DNA from 2 places in the Enterobacter asburiae genome. Region 2 is predicted to be linked to the other one. Evidence: predicted binding sites of a transcription regulator. Region 2 holds the regulator's gene; the other holds the start of a gene.
The links. The regulator CRP, encoded in region 2, controls carbon source genes, mostly activating them, when cyclic AMP is high. The targets are predictions, from matches to a motif close to ATGTGANNNNNNTCACAT.

Region 1 (4,699 bases), 1.2 Mb from region 2:
AGGTAGTGGGTGGTCAGAATAATGGTGGTACCTTTGTCGTTGAGATCTTTCAGGAAGCCCCACATGGAACGACGAAGTTCGATATCGACACCCGCAGTCGGCTCATCGAGGATCAGCAGCTTTGGCTCGTGCATCAGCGCACGGGCGATCATCAGGCGGCGCTTCATCCCGCCGGACAACATGCGCGCGCGTTCGTTACGCTTTTCCCACAGATCGAGCTGCTTAAGGTATTTTTCGCTACGCTCCAGGGCCTCTTTACGCTCAACGCCGTAATAGCCCGCCTGGTTAACCACGATCTGCTGCACCGTCTCGAACGGGTTGAAGTTGAACTCCTGCGGTACCAGCCCCAGCTGGCGTTTGGCGTTCACCACATCTTTTTGCAGGTCGTACCCAAAGACGCTCACCCGGCCGGACGTTTTATTGACCAGCGAGCTGATAATCCCAATGGTGGTCGATTTCCCCGCCCCGTTCGGCCCCAGAAGCGCGTAAAAATCACCGGCCTCTACTTTAAGATCTATTCCGCGTAGCGCCTGAACGCCACCCGGATAGGTTTTTTTAAGCTGCTCAAGCTCCAGTGCAATTGCCATGAAATTAACTTACCTTCAGTTCTTACACACGTTGTGTGGTTTCATTAAAAGTCGGGTTACCCTATAGTAGCGCAACGCAATAACTCGGTTACAGGTCGCTAACCTCCATGAACAACATAGATACACTCATCAGCAACAATGCACTATGGTCAAAAATGCTGGTGGAGGAAGACCCCGGATTTTTTGGAAAACTCGCGCAGGCGCAGAACCCACGCTTTCTCTGGATTGGATGTTCCGACAGCCGCGTACCGGCGGAGCGCCTGACCGGCCTTGAACCCGGCGAACTGTTTGTTCACCGCAATGTCGCCAATCTCGTGATTCACACCGATCTCAACTGTCTTTCTGTTGTTCAGTATGCCGTGGACGTTCTGCAAGTCGAGCACATCATCATTTGCGGCCATTATGGCTGCGGCGGCGTGCAGGCGGCGGTTGAAAACACGGAGCTGGGGCTCATTGATAACTGGCTACTGCACATCCGCGATATCTGGTTCAAACATAGCTCACTGCTGGGCGAAATGCCGCAGGAGCGTCGCATGGATACCCTATGCGAACTCAACGTGATGGAGCAGGTGTATAACCTGGGCCACTCAACGATCATGCAATCAGCGTGGAAACGCGGGCAGAAGGTTTCTATCCACGGCTGGGCGTACGGTATTCACGATGGCCTGCTGCGCAATCTGGAAGTGACCGCCACCAACCGCGAAACGCTGGAGCAGCGCTACCGTTCGGGGATTGCCAACCTTCAGCTTAAGCATGTGAACCATAAATAAAGCCGGGGATGTTCTCCCTCTCCCTGTGGGAGAGGGCCGGGGCGAGGGCATCAGCCCGCCATTACTCGTCCAGCAATACCACTTTCCCAACATACGGCAGATGACGATAACGCTGCGCGTAGTCAATGCCGTAACCGACGACGAATTCGTCCGGAATCGAGAAGCCCACGAACTCTACCGGCACCTGCACTTCACGACGGTCAGGTTTATCCAGCAGCGTACAAATCGCCAGAGATTTTGGTTCACGCAGGCTCAGAATCTCGCGCACTTTTGACAGCGTGTTGCCGGAGTCGATGATGTCCTCAACGATCAACACATCTTTGCCACGAATATCTTCATCCAGATCTTTCAGGATTTTCACATCACGGGTAGTGGACATGCCGCTGCCGTAGCTGGAGGCGGTCATAAAATCGACCTCATGGGGCACATGCACTTCACGGCACAGGTCTGCCATGAACATGAAAGAGCCGCGCAACAGACCGACCAGCACCATTTCGCTGCCGCTGTCCTTGTAATGTTCGGTGATTTGACGACCCAGTTCGGCGATACGCGCTTTGATCTCGGCTTCCGGGATCATCACTTCAACAGTATGTTTCATATTACTAACCAAATGATTTTAATGAAAATCTCTCAATGCTGGTGAATTCATCTCCGGCATCGATACGCAAGCCCGCCATTATATCAGCAAATGGATAACCCTGGCGTATGAGTTATAAAAAGCAAATATTGTGATTCCGATCACACTTGTTAATACCTATAATTAGTTGCTAGCAAATTATTAACAAAAACTGACGAGTACACTTTCTATGGCTGAAACAAACTCTAAACAGCCGCGTCTACTGGTGACATTAACAGCCGCATTCGCAGCCTTCTGCGCGCTGTATCTGTTAATCGGTGGCGTCTGGCTGGTCGCTTTAGGCGGCTCCTGGTACTACCCGATAGCGGGTCTGGTTATGGTTGCCGTAACCGTCCTGCTGTTGCGTAGAAAACAATCTGCACTGTGGCTGTATGCCGCCCTCCTTCTTGCCACCATGATCTGGGGCGTCTGGGAAGTCGGGTTTGACTTCTGGGCACTGACGCCGCGCAGCGACATCCTGGTATTCTTCGGTATCTGGCTGATCCTGCCGTTCGTGTGGCGTCGCCTGATTGTACCTTCCAGCGGTGCGGTGGCGGGCCTGGTTGTTGCCCTGCTGATTACCGGCGGCATCCTGACCTGGGCCGGTTTTAACGATCCACAGGAGATCAACGGTACGCTGAACGCGGAATCCACGCCTGCTGCGGCTATCTCTCAGGTGGCGGACGGCGACTGGCCTGCGTATGGTCGTAACCAGGAAGGTCAACGCTACTCTCCGCTGAAGCAGATCAACGCGGACAACGTGAAGAACCTGAAGGAAGCCTGGGTATTCCGTACCGGCGATGTGAAGATGCCGAACGATCCGGGCGAGCTGACCAACGAAGTCACGCCGATTAAAGTCGGCAATATGCTCTACCTGTGTACGGCGCACCAGCGTCTGTTCGCGCTCGACGCGGCCACCGGTAAAGAGAAATGGCACTTCGATCCGCAGCTGAACTCCAACCCGTCCTTCCAGCACGTCACCTGTCGTGGCGTCTCTTACCACGAAGCGCGCGCCGAGAATGCCAGCCCGGAAGTGGTTGCCGACTGTCCTCGCCGCATTATGCTGCCGGTGAACGATGGCCGTCTGTTCGCCATCAACGCCGAAACGGGCAAGCTGTGCGAAACCTTTGCCAACAAAGGTATCCTGAACCTGCAGACCAACATGCCGGACACCACGCCGGGTCTGTATGAGCCAACCTCACCGCCAATCATCACCGATAAAACCATCGTGATTGCCGGTTCGGTAACGGATAACTTCTCCACGCGTGAAACCTCCGGCGTTATCCGTGGTTTCGACGTGAACACCGGTAAACTGCTGTGGGCCTTCGACCCGGGCGCGAAAGATCCAAACGCGATCCCGTCGGACGAGCACACCTTTACCTTTAACTCGCCAAACTCCTGGGCACCAGCGGCGTATGACGCGAAGCTGGACCTGGTCTACCTGCCAATGGGTGTGACCACGCCAGATATCTGGGGCGGTAACCGCACGCCGGAGCAGGAGCGTTATGCAAGCGCTATCGTGGCGCTGAACGCGACCACCGGCAAGCTGGCGTGGAGCTATCAGACCGTTCACCACGATCTGTGGGATATGGATATGCCGTCCCAGCCGACGCTGGCGGACATTACCGTTGACGGCAAAACCGTTCCGGTGATTTACGCTCCGGCCAAGACGGGCAACATCTTCGTCCTGGATCGCAGCAACGGTAAGCTGGTTGTGCCAGCACCGGAAAAACCGGTTCCGCAGGGCGCGGCGAAAGGCGATTACGTCAGCAAAACCCAGCCGTTCTCTGACCTGAGCTTCCGTCCGAAGAAAGACCTCAGCGGTGCAGACATGTGGGGTGCCACCATGTTTGACCAGCTGGTATGCCGCGTGATGTTCCACCAGCTGCGCTATGAGGGCATCTTCACGCCGCCGTCTGAGCAGGGCACGCTGGTCTTCCCGGGTAACCTGGGGATGTTCGAGTGGGGCGGGATCTCCGTCGACCCGAACCGTCAGGTGGCGATTGCCAACCCGATGGCGCTGCCGTTCGTTTCCCGTCTGATCCCACGCGGTCCGGGTAACCCAATGGAGCAGCCGAAAGACGCGAAAGGCAGCGGTACCGAAGCCGGTATTCAGCCGCAGTACGGCGTGCCGTTTGGCGTAACGCTGAACCCGTTCCTGTCTCCGTTTGGTCTGCCGTGTAAACAGCCGGCCTGGGGTTATATCTCCGGTCTGGATCTGAAAACCAACCAGATCGTGTGGAAAAAACGTATTGGTACGCCACAGGACAGCATGCCGTTCCCGATGCCGGTTCCGGTGCCGTTCAATATGGGTATGCCGATGCTGGGTGGCCCAATTTCCACCGCCGGTAACGTGCTGTTCATCGCGGCAACCGCAGATAACTACCTGCGCGCGTACAACATGACCAACGGTGAAAAACTGTGGCAGGGCCGTCTGCCGGCTGGTGGACAGGCCACGCCGATGACCTATGAAGTGAATGGCAAGCAGTACGTTGTCATCTCAGCGGGCGGTCACGGTTCGTTTGGCACGAAGATGGGCGACTACATCGTCGCGTATGCGTTGCCTGACGATGCTAAGTAACTAAAAGAGCCGGGTGGCGGCTACGCCTTACCCGGCCTACGGAAAGATGCAAAACGGCAACTTCGGTTGCCGTTTTTGTGTTTGTTCCCTCTCCCCGTGGGAGAGGGCCAGGGTGAGGGCATCAGGCCGCACTGTTTTAAACAGT
Region 2 (4,699 bases):
TCCGGTGCTTCCAGAATGTTTGAATCTCCCGACTCGCCCGGCGCGTCATACTCCAGACGCTGCTGACACCTCTGCAACGCAATTTCACATGACTGCAAATAGCGCTGCGCCAGATCCGGCGTCAGCATCGTGTGCTCGCGCGCCAGCGTGGTCATGGCGTTAATGTGCTCGACGATAAACTGGCTGTGCGTCACCCAGAGCTTCATGTCTGCCAGATAGTGCGAGTTAAAGCCCGGCTCCTGCATCGCCTGGTTGAGCGAGTTAAACAGGGCGTTGTGCGCCTGGTTGACCTTCATTCGCTGATAGGCCAGCGGCGAGGGCTGCGGGTCGTCGCTCAGGATCAGGCGAATAGCCTGCTGGTCGGCTTCCAGCGCGTCGTGGGCGTTCTGGCGCAGCAGTCCGCTTTGCCACTGCGGCCACAGCCAGACCATGCCGCCAAAGGCAATCAGACAGCCGATTAGGGTATCAATCAGCCTGGCGACAATAAACTGTTCGCCATTGAGCGTGAGCAGCTGCAGGGTATATACCGCCGTCACCGTAAAGCCCACCATCGCCCAGCCGTAATTTTTGCGGATAATCAGGTAGCTCACCAGCGTAACCGCCAGCATGCCTGCCAGGGTATAGCCTTCCGGCACGTGGAAGTGCAGCGTCACGCCCGCGATGATCAGCCCGGCCATCGTTCCGCCAGCCCGATGCAGAATACGCACCCGCGTGGCGCCGTAGCCGTTCTGGGTGACAAACAGCACGGTCATTAAGATCCAGTAGGGTTTCGGCAGGTGCAGCGCCATACCCATCAGGCTGGCGGTACTGAGCATCACGCTAATCCTTGCGGCGTTGCGCAGGGCGGACGATTTAAGAGAAAGATAGCTTTTGAGCGCGGGCAATAGCGGAAGCCGTTTCTGCTTATCCGCCATCAGGTCGCGGGGATAAAGCGGGCGCTGCGTGCGCAACACGCGGGCGATACGGCTGAAGTGCCAGGCGGCAAACTGGCCGACGGGGTTATCCGGATGCTGACGGGCGATTTTCTCCAGCGCGCCCAGCTGCTTATCCATGTTAAAGCGCGTCGGGTAGCGGTGATAGAGAATATCATCGGCCAGCACCCGCAGGCGTGCGGACACGGTCTGCGCGTTCCAGCGGATCACCGCTTCGGCGTGGCTGCGCTCGACCAGCTTTTGCACCTCCTGCGGGTGGTGAAGGCTAACGGAGATATGCTCCTGCAGATCCAGCCCGACCTGGAAGGTGCGCAGCAGCCGCTTGTATTCGTGGTTCTTGTTGGCGGCGAGCATATGCAGCTGCTGATAGCACTGGCTTATGAGATCCACCACCTTCTGCTGGCGCGTCAGCAGCGGCGGTAAGGATTTTTCCGGATCGGTATGCTGGGTGAGCAGGGTGTATTTGGCCTCGCAGTAATCCGCAAGCTGCACATAGAGCAGGCTCAGGGATTCACGCAGCGGCTGTTCGCGCCACAGCCAGAACCAAAACCAGTTAAACAGCCCGTACCATAATGTCCCCAGGGCGTAAATCAGCAGTGGCTCCCACACCGGCATATTCCCTGCAAGGCTCAGCGTGAAAATGGCCGCAATCAGCGAGGCGGGAAGCAGGCGGGCGTGCAGCGAACTGATTTCCGCCGTGACGCCGAGGGTCATCGCCAGCACGGTCAGGATCAGCGGCAGCGGGATATCCCGGGCAAGCAGAAGTTGTACGGCGAGGCTACAGCCGGCAAACAGGCAGCCACCGATAATCAGGCGTTTGAAAAAGCGCTTATGCGGCGTGTCCAGACCGGCGATGTTGCAGCAGGCGGGCACGAGGGAAAACAGCAGGCCTTGCTGAAGATGTCCGAGGATCAGGCCTATGGCCACAGGAAGACACAACACCAGCGTTTGTCGCAGTGCGTAGTTAACTTCCGGGTGATAGATCAGCCTGCGCCACATGGGGAGTAGAGACAAAAACGGCGTGACACCTTGCGATGGCACGCCGTTTAAGCGGAATTAACGCGTTCCGTAAACCACGATGGTTTTACCGTGGGCGGAGATCAGGTTTTGATCTTCCAGCATTTTCAGGATACGGCCCACTGTTTCACGGGAGCAACCGACGATCTGACCAATTTCCTGACGGGTAATTTTAATTTGCATGCCGTCCGGGTGGGTCATGGCGTCTGGCTGTTTCGCCAGGTTCAACAGGGTTTGTGCGATACGGCCGGTAACGTCCAGGAAGGCGAGGTTACCCACTTTCTCTGACGTAACCTGCAGACGGCGCGCCATTTGGGAAGAAAGACGCATCAGGATGTCAGGGTTAACCTGAATCAGCTGACGGAACTTCTTGTAAGAAATTTCAGCCACTTCACATGCTGTCTTTGCACGAACCCAGGCGCTACGTTCCTGGCCCTCTTCAAACAGGCCCAGTTCACCGATGAAATCGCCCTGGTTCAGATAAGAAAGGATCATCTCTTTCCCTTCTTCATCTTTGATCAGCACTGCCACCGAGCCTTTAACGATGTAATACAACGTTTCCGCTTTTTCACCCTGGTGAATCAGCGTGCTCTTTGATGGGTACTTATGAATGTGGCAATGAGACAAGAACCATTCGAGAGTCGGGTCTGTTTGCGGTTTGCCAAGCACCATGCGCTGTTATCCTCTGTTATAAGCTGTCACCAGAGTCATCAGATGCATCCGGACTCTGGGGTTGCAATCGAATTCTTACCCATACCCTGGGAAGTCGGCTACCGTAACGTTTCGCAGCCAGTAAAGTTTGATGTCCTCTGCATACACGTGTAACGTCAATGTATTACTGTAGCATCCTGAGTGTTTTAGCATAGCTTTCGCCGCGTGTCTCCTGGTGTCTCGCTTCAGCATGATGCAGGTCGCCTTCCATTGCGAGAAATGTAACGCACGCGTAATCTGTCACCAAAAATGCAACGTTGGAGTTTAAGAATATGCAAGCGCGCGTGAAATGGGTTGAAGGTTTAACGTTCCTGGGCGAGTCCGCGTCAGGACACCAGATTTTGATGGACGGTAACTCCGGCGATAAAGCACCCAGCCCAATGGAAATGGTGCTGATGGCGGCAGGCGGATGCAGCGCAATTGATGTGGTATCGATTCTGCAAAAAGGACGTCATGACGTGACGGATTGTGAAGTCAAACTCACGTCAGAACGTCGCGAAGAGGCGCCACGCCTGTTCACCCATATTAACCTGCACTTTGTGGTCACCGGTAAAGAGCTGAAAGACGCGGCGGTCTCGCGTGCGGTTGACCTGTCTGCGGAGAAGTACTGCTCGGTGGCGTTAATGCTGGAGAAAGCGGTAAAAATCACGCATTCGTATGAAGTGATCGAGGCGTGATTGATGGGGCATCGTGCGTGTTGATGCCCTCACCCTAACCCTCTCCCACTGGGAGAGGGAACATGCTCACGCGATCTGTTTCCCTTCCATCAGTCGCTCCACCAACGGCGTCATGATGAGCTCCATCGCCAGCCCCATTTTTCCGCCCGGCACCACTAACGTATTCATGTGCGAAATAAAAGAGCCCTGCAGCATGGCCAGCAGCCAGGGGTAATCAATGCCGTCGAGATTGCGGAAATGGATCACTACAAAGCTTTCATCCAGCGACGGGATGCTTTTGGCCGCGAACGGGTTGGAGGTGTCCACCGTCGGCACGCGCTGGAAGTTGATATGGGTGCGGGAGAACTGCGGCGTCAGAAAGTTAATGTAATCCTCCATGGAGCGCACCACGGAGTCCATCACCGCCTCTCGCGAATGGCCGCGCTCGCTCATGTCACGCGTCAGCTTCTGGATCCACTCCAGGTTAACGATAGGGACCACGCCGACCAGCAGATCCACGTGGCGCGCCACGTCGTGTTGAGGGGTGACCACGCCACCGTGAAGTCCTTCGTAAAACAGGACGTCGGTGGGTTCCGGCAGCGGCTGCCACGGGGTAAAGGTTCCCGGCACCTGATTCCAGGGGACGGCTTCATCATAGGTGTGCAGATACTTGCGGGACTGCCCTTTGCCGCTCTTACCGTACTCTATAAAGGTTTGTTCCAGCAGGCCAAAGTCATTGGCTTCCGGGCCGAAGTAGCTGATGTGTTTACCCGAATCGCGCGCCTTACGAATGGCCATGTCCATCTCCGGACGCGTGTAGCGGTGAAAGCTGTCGCCTTCGACCTCCGCCGCACGGAGATTCAGCTGGGCGAAAATCTTGCGAAATGCGAGGCTGGTGGTGGTGGTTCCCGCACCACTCGACCCCGTAACGGCAATAACCGGATGTCTGGCAGACATAGCAACTCCCTGACTGAAAAGGGTGGAAGATCAGCCGTGAAACGCGTTGCGGGGCATGATATTGACCGTCTCATGCAGTTCTGACCACACCAGCACCACGTCGCCGCTTTTCAGCTGGCGCTTAACATCGTTGACCTTTTGCTCAAGCGAGCGTTCCTGTTCACCATAATCGGTGCCTTCGCGTAATACAAAGCTTTCAATCAGATTATCGAGCGTTTCGGGAGCCAGATCCTGCCAGGGAATAATCATTTTGCACCGTCCAGATAAGGGGTCAGCCAGTCAGGAATACGCGCCTCAAGCCACATTTTCGGGCGGCGCAGCGTGCCGCCGATAAACCCGACGTGGCCGCCGTGCTCGGTCAACTGATAGTGAACGTTGTCGGGCAGGAACTCCTGAGCGGGGATCGAGTGATGATCCATAAACGGG

Region 1: hpt (hypoxanthine phosphoribosyltransferase) is a predicted target of CRP. The motif match lies at 2,084-2,101, and genes of this name have one in related genera.

Annotation. Positions count from the first base shown of each region.
Region 1 is NZ_CP011863.1:2,756,955-2,761,653, forward strand. Features, by position in the region: gene ACJ69_RS13380 (ABC transporter ATP-binding protein) at 1-587, opposite strand, end outside; gene can (carbonate dehydratase) at 695-1,357, shown strand; gene hpt (hypoxanthine phosphoribosyltransferase) at 1,419-1,955, opposite strand; gene ACJ69_RS13395 (glucose/quinate/shikimate family membrane-bound PQQ-dependent dehydrogenase) at 2,164-4,554, shown strand; gene cueO (multicopper oxidase CueO) at 4,691-4,699, opposite strand, start outside.
Region 2 is NZ_CP011863.1:3,923,517-3,928,215, forward strand. Features, by position in the region: gene ACJ69_RS18885 (YccS/YhfK family putative transporter) at 1-1,931, opposite strand, end outside; gene crp (cAMP-activated global transcriptional regulator CRP) at 1,989-2,621, opposite strand; gene ACJ69_RS18895 (OsmC family protein) at 2,933-3,337, shown strand; gene ACJ69_RS18900 (phosphoribulokinase) at 3,404-4,273, opposite strand; gene ACJ69_RS18905 (YheU family protein) at 4,304-4,522, opposite strand; gene ACJ69_RS18910 (hydrolase) at 4,519-4,699, opposite strand, start outside.